DNA from 3 places in the Polycladomyces zharkentensis genome. Region 1 is predicted to be linked to each of the others. Evidence: riboswitches for the same ligand, from Rfam matches in the RefSeq annotation. Region 1 holds a riboswitch; each other region holds the start of a gene.
The links. A riboswitch is a leader RNA that binds a small molecule or an ion and turns the genes downstream of it on or off. The one in region 1 is predicted to bind thiamine pyrophosphate.

Region 1 (6,257 bases):
TCCTTTCCGGTGATCAAATCAACACCACACCTCTTTGCGATCACATGATAGGTGCAAGATATCGTGGGATCAACTCGACACGTCAGTCACTGTGGTTTGGAAATCTCCGTTGGAAAGGTTGGTGGCGATTGCTGCGGATGGTTGGGGAGACGGTACGGATGATCTTGGAGGGATGCCGTTTGTTGTTTGTGAGTAACAAATTCTCCGTAGGAATTGATCGTGTTCATTTTGTGGACAACACCGACAAGAAGGACGAAAGACTAAGAACCCAAGCATTTTCTCATGACTTTTCCCCTTTTTATGTATTTTTAATTTATAATGTTGATTATATTTAGTAAATAACTCGAAATCAACAGCGAAATCATCACAAATCCGACAATTGAACGTCTCACTTTCTCAAAAGATCGCCAGCAAAATCGGTACCCAAACGAGTGATTCCATACTGATCACATCATCGTGTGCTTTAACGTGTTATCAAGAGCGAGCGGGAAAACCCAGCCCTGGGATGAAAGCGATCGTCGGACCCGGAAGGGTTTCCGCTCTCACAAGTTCGACAGTTCTCCCTTCTGATCCATACCGGTAGCAATCCTGTATAATACAAGATAAGACCATACAAAGAGTTGATCATGGTGATGGGAAACTAGAAATTCAGGCTGAAACCAACGAAAGAGCAAATCAAGAAGATGAAATGGACACTGGGCATGTGCCGCGAGGTTTACCATTTCATGGCGGAACAACGAAAGTTCGCCTGCAAAAGACGCGGTATGACGTTGAACGATCACAAGGAAGCAGAACTCCCCAAACTCAAGCAGGAGATCCCGGAGTTCAAACAGATCCATTCTCAGGTTCTTCAAGACGCAGACAAACGATGGGACAAAGCACTTCAAGCGTTTTTCGGTAGCCAATGTGGGGAACGGACGTGGGACGAACGTTCCCCAAATCGAATGCAGAAATGAGGGAGGAAAGATGAAAGCAATCGTTCTCAGAGAATTTGGCGGTCCGGAACAACTGCGATTCGAGGTGGTGCCGGACCCGACGCCCGGTCGGGGAGAGGTGGTCGTCCGTCTGAAAGCCGCGGCCCTCAACCGAAGGGATTATTTCATCACCATCAACCAGTATCCCGGGATTCGACTCCCGGCAATCCCCGGTTCCGATGGTGCGGGGATCGTGGCCGCCGTCGGTGAAGGAGTGGACAACGTCGCCGTCGGCAGTGAAGTGGTGATCAATCCCACCTTGAACTGGGGGGACAACCCGCGGGTTCAGGGACCGGATTTTCACATTTTGGGCGTTCCCACTGACGGAACCTATGCGCAGCTGGTGAAAGTTCCAGCGGAGAACGTCTATCCGAAACCGGAATACCTCACTTGGGAAGAGGCCGCGGCTCTTCCGCTGGCAGCGCTTACTGCTTACCGGGCGCTCATCACCCGCGGGCGGCTTCAGCCGGGCGAGACGGTTTTTATTCCGGGAATCGGCGGCGGTGTCGCCACCTTTCTGCTCCAAATCGCTGTAGCCGCCGGAGCTCGGGTGTTTGTCTCCTCACGTAGCGACGAAAAAATCGAACGAGCACTTCAGCTGGGAGCATCCGGCGGGGTGAATGTCAACTCGGAGAAGTGGGTGAAGGAACTGCAAGAGCGGATGGAGGGACAGGCCGATCTTTGCGTGGACAGCGTCGGCGGGGACACCTTTTCCCAGCTCATCCGGATTGCCAAGCCGGGCGGACGCATCGTCACCTTCGGAGCGACCCGCGGACCGGTCCCCAACCTGGTCATGCCGCTCATCTTCCTGAAGCAACTGGATATCCTCGGCAGCACCATGGGGAATGCCGAGGAGTTCGAACAAATGCTGTCCTTCTTCAAAAAGCACGAAATCCGGCCGGTGATCGATCGTTCGTACCCATTGGAGCAGGTGAGCGAAGCAGTGAAGCGGATGCAAGCGGGAGATCAGTTCGGGAAAATCCTGCTGGAAATTCCCGAGTAATCGTTCCAACGGTTGATTTCGAGTTTGGATCGCCCCCTTTTCGGGGGCCTTTTATATCCAATCTTTTTCCGGCAATGATCCTGATTTCCAACCAAAAACGGCTCTGAATCCTGATCACGGTCGATGGAAATCCCCGCAGAGCCCGGAACGCGCGTCTCTGGCCCTCTTCTTTGTAAGAGATGTGCCGTTTTTAAACGCTGTTTTCACTTGATCCACTTTACGGAAAAAGAGAGCTCCTAATCTTTCCATCCCCTCCCTCTTATGGACAAAAACGATGTCCTTTCGTATAATGAAGCCCGAACCAATCGAATATTCAAGGGGAGCTGGATAATGGCCGGCTGAGAAAGTGTACCGATACACTGACCCTAAGAACCTGATCCGGGTAATTCCGGCGTAGGGAAATGATGAATATCGTTCTCTTTCTGTGCATATCAGCGCCTCCGGATCAGGGAGGCGCTTACTTTATGGATCGATTTCTTTTTGAAAGGTGGAATCCATCAATGAAACGGATCGGATGGCTCGTGAGCTTGGCTCTCTTGCTGGTCGTGGCCTTCGCCTGCAGTGCGCCGGGGGCCGGTTCATCGGACAAAGGGTTGAAAAAAGTGACGCTCGTCCTGGATTGGACCCCCAACACCAATCATACCGGCCTTTATGTGGCGAAAGCAAAAGGTTACTTTCAACGCGAAGGGCTGGATGTGGATATGATTCAGCCGGGACAGAGCGGCGCTGAACAGATGGTTGCTTCCGGACGCGCCCAGTTTGGCGTCAGCTACCAAGAAAATGTCACCCAAGCACGTACCCAAGGCATTCCCATCATCTCGATTGCGGCGGTCATCCAGCATAACACTTCGGGATTCGCTTCACCCGCAGACAAAAACATCAAGCGCCCCAAGGATTTTGAGGGCAAAACCTATGGCGGTTGGGGTTCTCCGGTTGAAAAACAAATGATCACGTCGCTGATGAAAGGGGATCATGCCGATCCCAACAAGGTAAAAATCATCAACACGGGAAATGCGGATTTCTTCTCGATCGTCAAACGTAATGTGGATTTTGCATGGATTTATTATGGTTGGACGGGAATTGAAGCCGAACTTCGCGGCATGAAGCTGAACGTTATTTATCTGACCGATTACTCCAAAGATCTGGATTACTATACTCCGGTGTTGATCACCAGTGAAAAAGAGATCAAGCAGGACCCGCAAACAGTCAAAGCGTTTATGCGCGCCGTGAGCAAAGGATATCAGTATGCCATTGCCCACCCGGACGATGCTGCTTCCATTCTTTCCAAAGCGGTTCCGGACCTCGATCCGAAGCTGGTAAAGGAAAGCCAAAAATGGCTGAGTCCGCGTTATCAAGCGGATGCGCCGGTTTGGGGCCATCAAAAACAAGAAGTGTGGGCCAGATACGCCAACTGGATGAAGGAGCACCATCTGCTCGAAGGCAACTTTGACCCGAGTAAAGCGTTTACCAATCAGTTCTTGCCCCAAGGAGGAAAATGAGATGGCCAGTACACTCTTGAGCATTCAAATCCTCCCGCATACGCCGGGCGGGGAGAGTGTGATCCCCTACGTCGACCGGGCCATAGAAATCATTCAAAACGCCGGGGTGCCTTACCGGGTCGGCCCGCTTGAAACAACCATGGAAGGCGAACTGCCCGAGCTACTGGCCATCGTGGCCAAAATGAATGAAGAAATGGTGAAAATGGGCTGTCGCAGCATCCTTTCGCACGTGAAAATCTATCATCATGTGGATGGTATCACCATGAAAGAGTTGACGCAAAAATATGATGAAACGGTTTAACCACGGACCATCCATCCTGTTTTTTGCCGTCCTCCTGCTTCTGTGGGAGGCGGCTGTTCGTCTGTGGTCCATTGATCCTTGGATGTTGCCGGCCCCTTCATTGATTTTGAAGACCCTTGCCCATGAGTGGACTCGCATACCGGAAAACTTGATCGCGACCGCATGGATCGCCATCTGCGGCTTGCTCTCGGGTCTGGCCATCGGTTTGGTATCTGCCGTCGTGTTGCACTTGTCCGCTCTATTGAAAAAAATGATCTACCCACTGCTCGTCTTGTCGCAAAACATCCCGTTGATCGCCTTGGCCCCCTTGCTCATCCTATGGCTCGGTTTTGGGATGGAACCGAAAGTGATTGTCGTGGCTCTGGTCTGCTTCTTTCCGATCACCGTATCCACCCTGGACGGTTTTCAGCAAACGGACCGAACATTGATCATGTATATGGAAATGGCGGGAGCTTCGCGCCTGCAACGTTTTTTTAAACTGGAATGGCCGTCAGCGCTTCCCTCCTTTTTTTCCGGATGCAAACTTGCGGCCACCTACAGCGTGATGGGTGCTGTGATTGCGGAATGGCTGGGAGCAAAAGACGGGTTGGGCGTGATGATGCAACTGGCCTCTTCCTCCTTCCGCACGGATCGGGTCTTTGTGGCCATCTTGTTGGTCGCGGGCTTGAGCTTGCTCCTGTTTGCCGCAATCTCCCTCATTGAAGCATGGACATTGCGTTGGCAAATCAGGAAGGGAGGAGATGGCCGTGAAGCTTGAGGTGAAAGACCTGGCTTTTGCCTATGACCGACAATTGATCATAGAAAATCTTTCGCTCCGGGTCAATCAAGGGGAATTCGTCTCTTTGATCGGCCCTTCCGGGAGTGGGAAAAGCACGCTTTTTTATCTCATCGGCGGGATATACAAGCCGAAACGGGGAGAAATTTTGCTCGACGGCAAACCCATCCACGGGAAAAAAGGGCATATCGCTTACATGCCCCAACAACCCTCCCTGTTTCCCTGGCGCACGATTGAACAAAATGTCCGATTGGCCCAAGAGCTGAATGGTCACGTTGATCCTTCGCATGTGCAGCGTTTGTTAAAAAAGGCGGGGCTTGACCATGTGGCCAAACGTTATCCGCATGAGCTGAGCGGCGGCATGCAACAGCGCGCCGCGTTTATCCGTGCCCTGGCCAGCAAACAGGAGCTATTATGCCTGGATGAACCGTTCGGCGCGCTTGACGCTCTTACCCGCACCCATATGCAGCAATGGCTGTTAACCGTTTTGGAAACGGAACGGCGAACGATTCTTTTCATCACCCACAGCATTGAAGAAGCGCTCCTTCTGTCTGACCGCATTTATGTCCTAAGCCGGCAGCCGATGCGGGTGCTTCGGGAGATCTCCGTGCCATATTCCCGCGGTGACCGCTTCTCCTTGCGTGGGACAGCCGATTGGATGGCGCTGCACCGGGAAATTGAAAGCCTCCTCTTGCCAAAGTAAAAAGTATGGGATATTTCTTGTTTGAGGCTGTCAAAGGGATACCAAGCCGCGCCCGTTTTCATCTAAGCTGTCTGAAAGCCCACGTGGGATGAAAGACAGCTTGCCCGTTATCCCCTACACGGGGATTTCAGGGCAAACAAGAAATGTTAGAATATTCATCGAGCTGTGCTCATCCTGCTGGTAGTAGGATTTAGTACGTCATGGTAGGAGGTTCTGGTGGCGTAGACTCCCACCAGGTAAAACCATGAGAGTGAGTAAAGGAGAACCAGCGTACCGGTAATACCACGGGCACGCCCAGGCGGGTACATGCAGCGTTGTTGCAGAACTGCTTGGGACGGGGTGATGCACACCCCTGAACTTGGGCGTTGTCCAAAGCGGAAACGGACTGCGGACGCTAACGACCCAAGAATCCCACGTCTTCAGACGTGTGGAGTGTCAATTCTTCACGATCTTTCTGATATCGGCATAGTAAAGGTGGTAAGTTTTCTTTATGCCACCCCGGCGGTACTTTTTCGCTCCCGACTCATAGTTGACATACAATTGATTTCCCACTTGGACAATTTCCTCGGCCATCGAGTACATCTTCAACGATTTCACTTTGTTCGTTGTACCGAGTCCCTTATAGACATCCAAGGTACTGTTTTTCTTTCGGCCAAAGGATCGGCTGTAGAGGATATAACCACGGTTGTTTACATCTTTTCCGTAGAACTCTACACCTTGCACATTGGATGGCGTTTGATAGGAGACATATTTTGAAGACATATTCTCTTTGGAATCCAAGTTATGGCAATACAAGCTACCTGCTTTCTTGTCTTCGAATTTCCCGATACACAGTTGTTTCACTGGGTTTGTCCGGTTTCCCTCGTACTTGAAATGATACGTGACATAAGAAACACCATGTTTCAGATTATATATTTTTTTGGGATAAATGGGTTGATCATCTTTTTTGTTGACCAGTTGATTCAAAGGATACTGCAGCAGATAATTCTTGCCACCAGTGGT
Region 2 (6,257 bases), on a different contig from region 1:
AAAAAGATCTTCATAAACTCCGACGGTTGGAATTGGAACGATCCGATACGGATCCATTGTTGTGCTCCCTTCACCTTGGCACCCAAGCCGGGGACCCAGACCAACATCAACAGAACCAATCCCAAACCGTACAACAAGTACAAAAACCTGCCCTGCGCCAAAATGCGGTAATCAAACAGGAGAACGGCCGTCATGAACAGAATACCCAGTAGATACCACCCGATTTGCTTGACCACATAGGAGGAATCCGACGTGTAGGTGGCGCTGGAAATGGAGAGAATGCTGATGACGGCCAAAAGCAGGACCAACACGATGAGCGGATAGTCCAATGATACGAGAGATCGCTTCCACTTGTGCGTCATCTGCTCACACCTGCTTTTTTCATATGATTCTTCTGCATGTCCATGCTAACATAGGATGTGAATACTTTTAAATACATAACATCGAGGGGATTTGCCATGAGACGAGGGAAACCTGATTTTTGGCTGATCCTGATCGCGTTCATCCTGTTGGGATTCGGCTTGGTCATGGTATTCAGTGCAAGCTACTATAAAGGATTAACCGATTATGGCGGGGACAGTTACTATTTTTTTAAACGGCAGTTAATCTGGGCAGTGGCCGGATTGTTTCTCTTTTTTGTGGCGGCCAATATACCCTACACCATTTATCGACGATTTGTCGGTACGATTTTGTTGATCAGCATTCTGCTATTGATCGCCGTACTCATTCCCGGCATCGGTGTCGAGGTCAAGGGAGCCCGCCGCTGGATCGAACTGGGACCGATGAGCTTTCAACCATCGGAGCTGGTCAAATTGAGCGCGTTGATCTATACGGCATCGATCATGACAAAGAAACAACCGGTCATGGACAGTTTCAAACGCGCCATCTTGCCACCTTTGATCGTGTTGGGTCTCATCTGCTCACTGATCGTCATCGAACCGCACTACAGTACCACCATCATCATCCTCTCCTCCTGCATGGTGGTCATCTTTTGTGCGGGGTTGCGATTCCGCCATCTTTTGTTTCTCGCATTGACCGGCATACCGATCCTCGTTTGGGTGATGATCATGGAGCCGTACCGAATCAAACGGCTCACCACCCTGTTCAACCCGTGGAAAAATCCCACTGCGGACGGCTATCAGATCATTCAGTCGCTGTATGCGATCGGACCCGGCGGATTGTCCGGCTCCGGATTGGGCAACAGCATCCAAAAGATGGCCTACCTTCCGGAAGCACACACCGATTTCATCTTCGCCATCGTGGCGGAAGAGCTGGGCTTTATCGGTGGGACGCTGCTGATCGCCCTGTTTATCGCGCTGATTTTGCGCGGGATTCGCATTTCCCTGCGGGCACCCGACCAGTTTGGCATGCTGCTCGGGATCGGCATTACCTCCTTAATCGGGATCGAAGCCTTGTTCAATCTCGGTGTCGTGACCGCCATGCTCCCGGTTACGGGTGTACCGTTGCCGTTCATCAGTTATGGCGGTTCCACGTTGATGTTGAGCATGACATCGTTGGGCATCTTGCTCAATATTTCCCGCTACACCGACATGCCGGCCAAACAGAAAAAACCTCGCGGACCGGTTTCTGTTCCGGGTAGATAAACGCGAATCAGGGCTGTTCCCCGGGAACAGCCCTGTAGACTGCTTACAAAGTGGGTAATATCGTTAATCTCGGGTGAGCCGTTTTCCCTCTCGCTCCTGTTTCGCCAAGCTCAAAGGTCGCTCGTGGGAAAACGCCCACCCTCTGTTAGAGAGACGGGTCTGACTTTCCCGTCGAGCGACTCTGGCTGTCGCTACGGAGCGGAGACGGGAAATCAGAGCCCGTAAACTTTGGCAATAACCTACAGGGCTGTTCATGAGGAACAGTCCCGTTTCCTTAGACAACAGCTCAAACCGTTTTCATGAAGAACAGCGTCTCCTATTGCTCATGTCGTCACCAAGCCCTCCATCGGGCTGCTGGCACTGGCATAACGTTTTTTGGGGATACGCCCCGCTTCGAAGCCCAGACGACCCGCTTCAACGGCCAACCGCATCGCACGGGCCATTTTTACCGGATCGTCCGCACCGGCCACCGCAGTGTTGAGCAACACCCCGTCTGCACCCAATTCCATCGCTTGCACCACGTCAGCCGGAGACCCGATACCCGCATCGACGATTACCGGCACTTGGGACTGCTCGATAATCCAACGGAGATTGTACGGATTGAGCAGACCCAGTCCCGTTCCGATCGGCGACCCGCCCGGCATGATCGCATGAGCCCCGGCCTCCTCCAATTTTTTGGCCGTCACCGGGTCGTCGTTGGTATAGGGAAGTACCGTAAAACCTTCTTCCACCAAGATTTTGGTCGCTTCCAGCGTTGCCGCCGGATCGGGCAGCAGCGTTTTCGGATCAGCGATAATTTCCACCTTGATCATGTCGCACAACTTGGAGGCGCGGGCGAGTCGGGCAATTCTTATCGCTTCCTCTACGGTTGTTGCGCCTGCCGTATTGGGCAACAGGGTGTATCTGCTCAAATCCAGTTTCTCCAAAAAGTTGGGCTGATTGGGATCACTGATGTTCAATCGACGAACCGCAAACGTCAACACTTCCGCTCCGGATGCTTCCACCGCTTCCCGTTGAACGTCCAAGGAAGAAAATTTCCCCGTTCCAAGAAACAACCGGGATTGAAATGTATACTTGCCAATGGTCAGCATACTTAGCCTCCTCCCACAAAATGGACGATCTCCAACACGTCACCTTCGCGCAAAACCGCCGATGCGTGGTCTTCCTTCTCCAACACGCGCCGATTGTGTTCCACCACCACAATCCGCTGCTCCAACTGCAGGTGTTGAATCAACCGCGCAACCGTGTCCACCCCCGCGGGCAAGTCATAGGGCTGTCCATTCAACTGGATGCGCACTCCCGCATCACCTCCTTACACCGTCCATCGCGGATTCCGGCAGGCGATCCGGCGAAAACGGCGCCAGTTCCGGCACCTCCCCACCAGTGATCAACTCCGCCATCAACGCACCGGTGATCGGGCTCAGCAAAATCCCGTTACGGAAATGGCCGGATGCCACGTACAGGCCGCGAACCGACGCCAACCGGCCCATCAACGGCAACCCGTCCCCGGAACCCGGACGAACGCTCGACCAATACGACAATACATCAGCTTCAGCCAATGAAGGGACCAGTCGCGCCGCCTCATGCGCCAACCGGTGGATCGCTCCCAGCGAAACGCCCGGGGAGAAATCATGTTCCTTCTCCGTCGCGCCTACGACGATGCGGCCATCCGCTTTGGGCACCAGGTAACACCCGTGGGCAAACAGTGTCTTCCGATGCGACAGCCGGTCCGGACGCAAGGCGAGCGATTCCCCTTTCACCGGGAATACCGGCAAGTTGAGTCCCAATCTCCGGGCCAACACACCGCTCCACGCCCCGGCGGCCAATACCACGACACCTGCGCGGAAAGTCCCAAACACGGTTTCCACACCCGTCACTTGGTCACCGTCGGTGAGAAAGTCCGTCACTTCACATCCTTCCAAAAACCGGACTCCCAACGCCTGCGCGGCCCGCGCAAACGCCAACGTCAGCCTTGGAGCCGACACCTGGGCATCATCCGGCAAAAACAGCGCGCCTGTGATGTCAGCTCCCACTTCGGGTTCGTCCTCGCGAACCGAACGGGGCTCCCACCATTCCGCCCGGCCGCCCAATTCCCGTTGCCAATGTGCACGGTCGCGCAATTCTTCCGCTTCTGTCCGATTCCATGCCACCCGCAACAGACCCTCGGTGTTCAACTCAATGTCCAAACCGGTTCGTCCATACAATTCACGTGCCAATTCCGGGAACATCGCCCGGCTGCGCAGGCAAAGTTCGATCATGGGTCCCGGAAAAGCCATCTCCACCTGGGCACCCAGCATTCCTGCCGCCGCGGATGAAGCGTGGGCGCCCACGCGGTCCCGCTCCAAGACCACGACGTCAGCCCCTTTTTTTGCCAGGTAATAGGCGATTGAACACCCGATCACACCGCCGCCGATGATGATTACGTCCTGTGTTTGCACGATTGGCTCCTTCCTTTCGCATCGGGGATTTCCCCGTCGGTTTTCCGGAAATGCCGGGCGATTTCCCGCAATTTGCGGGCCTGACCATCCGGCCGGGGATGATCCATCACCGCCGAAATCACGGCAATACCGGCGCATCCCGTTTCCGCCACCTCGACCATATTTTCAACCGTAATCCCACCCACGGCGATTACCGGAATGCGCACTGCACGGACGATGCGGGCCAATTCAGCACAACCCCGCGGGGGAATGCCCGGCTTGGAGGCTGAGTTGTACACGTGGCCGAACAATATGTAATCCGCCCCCATCCGTTCGGATCGAAGTGCTTCTTCAAGCGAATGAACCGAACGGCCCACACTGAGGCCGCTTGCCAACGGTTTGACCTCCGACAGCGGCAATCCCTTTTCCGGGAGATGTACCCCCCGGCATCCCAGGGAAAGGGCAATATCCATCCGGTCGTTCACCACCAGCTGTTCGCGTGTGAGCCATCTCTCTTCCAACAAACGTTTCCCCCAGCTCCAAATCTCTCGGGCCGTCCGGTTTTTCAGCCGCAGATGAAAACGGTCGACATACGGTCCCGCCTGCCTCGCCACCCGACAAATTTGCTCCCAGGTATGCCGCTGGTCCGTGATCACATGGACTTCCATCGGAATGTCACTTCCTCCGACCATAAAAAAACCGGTATCCATGGGGATACCGGTTGAATGCACGTAAACCTTTCCTGAACACCAACCTTCCCCCACTTCCTTTCGCTGGCATTACCCAGGTCAAGTTCAAAGGGTTAAGGCTCCGCGCCTTTCTCAGCACCCATGGTGCACCCCTAGTGGTGGAACGAAACGTATCACATTTTTCTCCATTTTAACAATCCCGTTCACCCGGCGTCAACCGCCGATCGAGTGACGCTGCACGACATCAAACCACTTTCACCTGAATGACCGTCGTATCCGTGATATCCCGGTCATTGACGGGAGACACGACCCGATGGACGGAAGCGTCGCCGACATGAAAATTGCTCACGTTCGCTTTCAGGAAACTTCGGGAGTGGACAAGGAAGTTCAAACCATAGGAAACATTGACTTTCCCCACACTGGAAACCTGGTTGATGGACAGTGCCCCGATCACCATGGGTGACAACACGGCATTCCCTCCTTAGCTCAAACCCCTTTGACCTGAAAAATGGGGGTGTCCGCCACATCGGAATCCAATATCGGTCCGAATACGATGGACACCGGTAAATCACCCGCGTTGCTGTTGACCAAGTTGCTTTTCTGAAAGCTCTCCTGATTGACCAAAAAGTTGACCGGCGCCACATTCAGTTGACCGGTACTGGAGACGCTGTTGATTTTAAAGACGAATGGCATGCCCATTCCCCCTTATCGTTCCTTACTTGCGCTTCCCCCAGAAGCACTCCTTCAAATCCTCGTCTGCGATCTCCGCCCACTCTTCCAACCATCCGTTATCCCCATAACTAATATGGGTAAGGTTTTCCTTGATAAAGCTGAACGGCGCCCATTCCACCGTCAGAGGGGACGTATTCACGTGGGCATTGATCGATACGGTGTTCACCTTGATTCCACCAATCGAGATGGGCATCGAATTTCCTCCTTGTCTGACCCGGGGTGTGTCTCACCCCTGTCGCGTGTATCACTTCCCGAATCGATGCGCGGTCGGACCGGGTAAAGTGCCCTCTTGTGGTATGACCAGACATGCCCTCAGGCCTGTTGAATAAGAACAGGGTGATCGTTCACGTCCGGATCGACGATCGGGTTGGCCGTGCGGATCACCGCGTGGTCACCGGTCGTCGAGGTTCCCACGTTGTTCTTTTGCAAACTGAACGGATAATAAGTCAAATGCGTTCCCACCGTGATGGATGAGGTCGTCGTCACGGCATTCACCTTCAATACTCCTAGCTTGATAATCAATGGGAACTCCTCCTCATATCAGCCATCGCCTATATTACAGTATGATGGGCGTCCCATTTCGAAACATGGGCAGATCAAAATGGGCACCCGCCCACACCAAATAAAAAAGCCCACCCCCCGGGTTTTCCGGGAATGTGGACGCTTGCGAAGGTGATTTAGGAAAAAGTGGACACACATACCTTGACATCACGTAGATCCAAACCTGGCAGGCCAGACGTATGCCGGACGCCGTTTCATTATCCCTCACCGATATGCTTCCAACTCACCTGTCGCTTTGAGACGGCCTTCCTCTT
Region 3 (6,257 bases), on a different contig from region 1:
CAGAATCTCGCAAATCTCACGGAAATGTGTGTACAGGAAGTTTTCTTCGTGATGGGCGAGACACCAAGCCGCCATGATCGATCCTCCGCGGGAGACGATCCCGGTGACGCGGTTGGCGGTCAGCGGGATATAACGCAACAGCACCCCGGCGTGAATGGTGAAGTAGTCCACCCCTTGTTCCGCCTGTTCGATCAGGGTGTCACGATAGACCTCCCACGTGAGATCTTCGGGTTTGCCGTTCACCTTTTCCAGCGCTTGATAAATCGGCACGGTTCCGACCGGGACCGGGCAGTTGCGGATGATCCATTCACGGGTGGTATGGATGTTTTTCCCGGTGGACAAATCCATCAGCGTATCAGCGCCCCAATGGGTGGCCCACCGCATTTTTTCCACTTCTTCTTCGATCGAAGAAGTGACGGCCGAATTCCCGATGTTGGCATTCACCTTCACATGAAAATTTTTCCCGATGATCATCGGCTCGGACTCGGGATGGTTGATGTTGGCGGGAATGATCGCCCGACCTGCCGCCACTTCCTGCCGGACGAACTCAGGGTCCACATTTTCCCGCAACGCGATGAATTCCATCTCGGGGGTGATGATGCCTTTCCTGGCATAATGCCGCTGTGTGACGATTTTTCCTTTTTTTGCCCGGAGCGGACGACGTTTCAATCGTTTCAAATCCTCGTTTTCCAGCGGGTCTTTGGAGCGATAGCCGTCGTCCACGGGTTTCACTTCCCGGCCTTCATACTCCTCCACGTCGCCCCGCTCCAAAATCCAGGGACGACGCAAGGGAGGAAGCCCTTTGCGAATATCGGTTTCCACATTCGGGTCAGTGTATGGACCGCTCGTGTCATAGACGCGAATCGGTTCGTTCGGTATCTCTTCACCGTTCCGCCCCGTCGTGGGAGAAAGTGTGATTTCCCGCATGGGGACGCGAATGTCCGGGCGAGAACCTTGGATGTACACCTTTCTGCTGTTGGGGAACGTAAAAGTTTCCGACATCATGAACCTCCTGTGATGTTGGTTTTTGCAACCCACACATCAACACAAGCTGTCCCCAGGTTCAGGTGCATCCGATTCCGTCGCGTACAGGTATGAAAAAAGGACCATACGCCAACGTACAGTCCTCTCCCCTCGAAACAAAGGATCGAATGCAGTTCCCTACGCTGGCATTACCCAGATCAGGTTAAACGGTCGGCGGTAGAGTTCCCCGCCCTCTCAGCCTGGCTCCTCCAAGCTCCCGTTGATATGCAGTTGCCTATCTTGAAGTTAACACAGGAAACCTGTCAGGTCAATGTGGAAGTCAATCTTGTTCCAATCGTATCCATCTTCTGAAGAGCATGGTGATTTCGAACGGCAGCCAAAAGACGGTCACGACAAACGAAAAGAGAAAATACGCCTTGTTCTCGCCTACCAAGTCGACAATTTGTTGATACTCTGCGGCAAGGGATTCGGTCTCCTCATCCCCGGTAGCCATCCACTTACTGATTCCGTCCTCCATCTTTCGCCAATAAGTATAGCCGATCAAAAAATAGACGCACAAGACAAGCGGTGCGAACATCCATAGCACTCCCTCTATGAGCTCCTATATCCTATTCTTTGCAGATGATGGGATTGCCTGCCACAGAAAAAATGATTTTCCCAAAATCGAAAAGACGGTTGAAACGAAATCGAGCAGGGATTCCCGAATTCAAACTCATCGGGTATAATTTTTGGCAGCGGAGAAATGTGGTGCGGATGGAAGTTCAAGTTCAATGAGAAAGAAAGAGGGATGGATATGGGGTGTTGGGGGAGGGCATGGAGACAATATCATCCCTTGGTGTGGCTCTTGGTGGGAGGAACGGTATTTTCGCGGGCGGCTATGTTTATGAGCCTGCCTTTTTTGACGATTTATCTCGCGCAACATACGAAGATGGATCCGGTACTGGCCGGGTTGACGGTGGGTTTGGGACCCTTGGCGGGTACGATTTGCGGCTTTGTCGGCGGGAATCTATCGGATCAGTTCGGCAGGCGCACGGTGATGGTTGCGGCCATGTTCCTGTGGGCAGGGGTGTATATCGGGTTTGCAGTCGCCGAACAAATGTTTTTTTTCATGTTGCTCAACCTGCTGAACGGTGTGTGCCGTTCCTTCTTTGAGCCGACTTCACAAGCATTGATGGCGGATATCACTCCTCCGGAACGGCGAATTCGGGTATTTGGCTTCCGTTATCTGGCGATCAACGTGGGGGCCGTCATCGGTCCGCTGATCGGTGCAGTGACAGGAATTCTGGCCGGAAAGACGGCGTTTCTGATCACGGGAACCGTCTACTTCGTTTACGCGTGGCTCCTGTTGCTGATGTTGAACCGTTACCGTCACGATTTGGCGTCCCGTGTCACGCAAGCAGATCGTGAACGTGTCGGGATGCGGGCTGCATTTCAGGTGGTGCGAAACGATGCGGCGTTGAGGTTCTTTTTGGCCGGGGCGATCTTGGCCAATATCGGATATGCCCAAATCGATACGACGCTTCCGTTGTACCTGAAACAAAACGTGATGAACGGAGAACTGTTGTTTTCCATGCTGTTGGCGATCAACGCCGGGTTGGTCGTTATTTTACAGATGATCTTGACCCGATGGACCGAGAAACGCCCCATCCTGCAAAGTCTGCTGATCGGTACGATCCTGTTCGCTGCCGGAATGGGCTGCTTCGCTGTCGGGCAACATTGGGGCTGGTTTGTCATCGGCATGGTGATACTGACCGTGGGGGAAATCCTGATCTTTCCCACCAACAGCTTGTTCATTGATCGGCTGGCGCCCAATCATTTGCGGGGGACGTACTTCGGTGCCAACGGTTTTCAGGGATTGGGCTGGTTTATGGGGCCGTCCCTGGGCGGTTGGCTGATCCATCAGTTGGGCGGACACTGGGGGTTTGCCGTGATCGGGTTGGTGGTGATCTGCGCGATGTATTTTTATTGGATGGGGATGCGTGTTTACCAAAGCCGCTCATGTGAGTTTTTACAGGAGAAATCGGCTGTTTCCTCTTTGGTGACTGAGGAAAAATTGCATATTTAGGTGAAACATCCTTGAAGGGGCTTTCGTCTATATAGGTACAGGAGATTCACATTTTGTTACTACAAAAGTCGTATGGGCAAAAAGGAATCCGCATTCCTTTTGGCGAAAATGTCGAAATGTGTACGTGACGGAGAGATGATGAAACCAAGTGAAGAAGTACGACATTCGGAATAGATGTGCTCTAGATGTGCTGTCGAAAGGATGGAGTTCCGTTGCGGATCGAGTGGTCCCATGTCAGTAAAATATTCCGTCTGAAGCCGAAGCAGAAAGGTCGTCTCTCATCCCGGATACCGACGCCTTCGATTGGTTTGCTCGATTTCTCTGCGACCGTTCGGCCCGGCATTACCGCCGTTCTGGGTCCCAAAGGTTCGGGCAAAAGCACATTGTTGCGCCTGACGGCCATGCAGTTGGTACCGGATGACGGGCGCGTGACGTATCGCAGCGATGATGGCTCGTTCTGCATCTGGTCAAAATCCGGTGCGGCGATGGCGGATGATCCGATGTTGACGCGGATGAAACAGTGCATCGGTTATGTGCCGCCGTTACGAAAAATGGATCAGACCATCTCGGTCGAACATTCGCTGATGTATCTGGCGCAAACACGTCGGGTACCCAATCCCAAAAGGCGGGCCATGGAACTGATCGCACAATGGGGACTCGGTTCCGTTCGTCGCGTCCCGCTCCATGAATTGAAGCCGGGGGAACTGAAGCGTTTCTTTTTGGCGAAAAGTCTGTTGGCCGACCCGGTGATTTGGTTGCTGGACGAACCGGAAACCGGTTTGGATGAGATGGGAAGGATCCTGTTGGAGAAGGCGCTGGCGAGCCAACCGAAACATCGCATTACGCTGTTGGCCACGCAGGATATGGACCTGGCCGAATGGGCATCGGATCTGTTGCTGATGGAAGGGGGGTCCTGCCGGCGATATGGGCGGAAACGCTGGTTGACCGCGGGTGTGCCACAGGGTACGGTAAAAGCGTGGTACGAATGGATGCAAACATTTTCTCAGTATTTGAAGAGCAACAACATGAATCAATAAAATGTCATAAAATTTGATCCCCTTTCAAAAGGAAGCGGCTGAGGTTGTTGACCTTTTTTTGTCAATATCCTCAACATGAAAAACCCGTCACCCCTGACGGGTTTCCAATGTTTTTATTATTGTCCTTGTTCCATTATTCCAGGATCATGAATTGTGTCCCTTGATTTAAAATCTCTCATTTGTGTAGGATCGCGGTTTGGGGATATTTTTGATTCTCTTTACAAAACAATAATTTTGTTCATTTTTGCAGACGATTTTACTTACGTTTAACACATGAATTGCATCATATTGACCTTTCCGGTGATTCAAAGGCAAGGCCTCCGATTTGCCATATAACAGATGGTGAAGTGTCTGTACTGCTATTTCACTCTCCCAATAAACTCGATTTCATCACAACAAAAGCAGGCATCATGCCTGCTCTATCACCACGATTCATCTTGTCCACTTATGCCTCATCCAAGAAACCTTCTATACCATCCAGTATGGACTCATATTTCCCAAACTGAATCATATCCCGAAAATGATGATCTACATTGGTTTTTCCATATGTGACTTCTTCATTATATTGCTCGTCTATTACTACTTTTTTGTACCTACCGTCCCATTCATATACAAAGCCAATCCACCTAATCGGTTCTTGGTTTTGATCATACTTCCACATTTGCACATTTCTTAAAAACAGATTCCCTTCGTGAATTTGATAGGCTGCCAGGACAATATTCTTACCATATTGGTTGAGCAGTTTGGCGCTGCAGAAAAACCCATGAAAATTGAAATTGACATTCACCACATATCTTTTATTATTAATAATTTCTGCTACATAATGTTTTTGTCGCTGATGGAATTTCTCTGCTTCCTCTATACTTAATGGATTAATTCCTCTTCCCTCTCCAAAAACCCAATATTCATAGTAGGATATCTTCATATTTATCACCTTCAAAACCAATGAACTTCCCACAATATCCGCAAAGCAGGAATACTATCCGGTTTTTCCTTCAAGACTTCCATGGCAATCTTTTTCGCTTCATCTTCTGATATCAGCTTCTCGGGAATCTCATGAAAAAGAAGCAGAAATTCTTTGACGGAAACATCTCCTTTCATATTTTGATCAGCTTGCTTTGCGTGTTATTACAACTTCGTATTCTCTACTGTTCCATTTAGGAATAAATTCAGTAACCATCTTAATTCGATTACCTGCCGAGACCAAACGTACATAATCCTGTAATTATGTTGGTATCACCAACAAGGAATCCCGTCACCTAAGAGAGTGACGGGATTATTAGCCACTTAGTTCAGAAGGATAACGGTTCGATGTCTAAACCAAATTTTTTAGTGACTCTCGGGACCCAATCTTTTTCAGATTGATCAATTACGTTGTTAAATCGAGGACCGTTTATACCAGAAGGATAACTAGAAATATCCCCTTTCTCCCACATCTTTCGTATAATGTTTTCTACTATCTCGGTATATTCGTCTCGAAATCGAATTACTAAATCGTCAAATTCGAAATCCTTATAGAATACTATTAGTATGAAGGTATTTGGATCCTTCTCCTTATCCCTAATAAGCCAAGCATGGTTTTGATCCCTTTGTAACCATCTATCATAGAAATCATCCGGATCAAATGGTAATCCTAACTCTTTTGCCAGATCACCCAAAAAATCTTCATCTAAATCACATGAAGGCAGATTAAATTGGTATTGACGATAGTTTGGTTCTGACATATCACATCCCCTTCTTCTCTAAGGTTGTGTCACAGGCTTTCCACCCATCAATACAAGCTTTCTTCCCTCTCCATCATATACAATTACCTCTATATTTGGATGTCGTTTACTGAATTGATCTATTACCCCGTAATAAGGATCATCCCTTGTAGATCCGTCCGGGTTAATATATTGCCTGTTTTGTCCTTGGCAACCCGGACATGTTTTCCTTTCGGTATAAAGAATAATCTTATCACCTTTTTTACCGGGGTTATCATATCCCAACTTTGCTGAAACGAGTTCCAGAATTTTTGCTTCAGTATCATTATATCGCTCATGACCTATTTCCTCTGTTTCACCCTCACGATCAATCGAAGATACACTCTCCTCTCCTTCCTTAGCTTTTACATACTCAAAAGAGGGTTTGTCTTGTTCTTTTACCCAACCTTCATCAAATCCCGGAACATT

Region 2: linked by a shared signal. The riboswitch ahead of JQC72_RS03045 (thiamine phosphate synthase) and the one ahead of JQC72_RS00320 (ABC transporter substrate-binding protein) in region 1 are both predicted to bind thiamine pyrophosphate.
Region 3: linked by a shared signal. The riboswitch ahead of thiC (phosphomethylpyrimidine synthase ThiC) and the one ahead of JQC72_RS00320 (ABC transporter substrate-binding protein) in region 1 are both predicted to bind thiamine pyrophosphate.

What each region holds. Positions count from the first base shown of each region.
Region 1 is NZ_JAFHAP010000001.1:68,745-75,001, forward strand. Features, by position in the region: gene JQC72_RS00310 (helix-turn-helix domain-containing protein) at 654-956, shown strand; gene JQC72_RS00315 (zinc-binding dehydrogenase) at 967-1,977, shown strand; TPP riboswitch at 2,286-2,394, shown strand; gene JQC72_RS00320 (ABC transporter substrate-binding protein) at 2,478-3,476, shown strand; gene JQC72_RS00325 (thiamine-binding protein) at 3,478-3,777, shown strand; gene JQC72_RS00330 (ABC transporter permease) at 3,761-4,534, shown strand; gene JQC72_RS00335 (ABC transporter ATP-binding protein) at 4,518-5,255, shown strand; gene JQC72_RS00340 (hypothetical protein) at 5,691-6,257, opposite strand, start outside.
Region 2 is NZ_JAFHAP010000004.1:239,959-246,215, forward strand. Features, by position in the region: gene rodA (rod shape-determining protein RodA) at 1-362, opposite strand, end outside; gene ftsW (putative lipid II flippase FtsW) at 459-1,604, shown strand; gene JQC72_RS03030 (thiazole synthase) at 1,928-2,695, opposite strand; gene thiS (sulfur carrier protein ThiS) at 2,698-2,901, opposite strand; gene thiO (glycine oxidase ThiO) at 2,909-4,042, opposite strand; gene JQC72_RS03045 (thiamine phosphate synthase) at 4,024-4,689, opposite strand; TPP riboswitch at 4,770-4,874, opposite strand; gene JQC72_RS03050 (hypothetical protein) at 4,955-5,179, opposite strand; gene JQC72_RS03055 (hypothetical protein) at 5,197-5,403, opposite strand; gene JQC72_RS03060 (hypothetical protein) at 5,426-5,635, opposite strand; gene JQC72_RS03065 (spore germination protein) at 5,755-5,964, opposite strand.
Region 3 is NZ_JAFHAP010000013.1:90,045-96,301, reverse strand. Features, by position in the region: gene thiC (phosphomethylpyrimidine synthase ThiC) at 1-1,002, opposite strand, end outside; TPP riboswitch at 1,142-1,252, opposite strand; gene JQC72_RS13775 (hypothetical protein) at 1,304-1,561, opposite strand; gene JQC72_RS13770 (MDR family MFS transporter) at 1,727-3,049, shown strand; gene JQC72_RS13765 (ABC transporter ATP-binding protein) at 3,262-4,086, shown strand; gene JQC72_RS13760 (hypothetical protein) at 4,532-5,011, opposite strand; gene JQC72_RS13755 (hypothetical protein) at 5,023-5,187, opposite strand; gene JQC72_RS13750 (hypothetical protein) at 5,379-5,810, opposite strand; gene JQC72_RS13745 (DUF4244 domain-containing protein) at 5,829-6,257, opposite strand, start outside.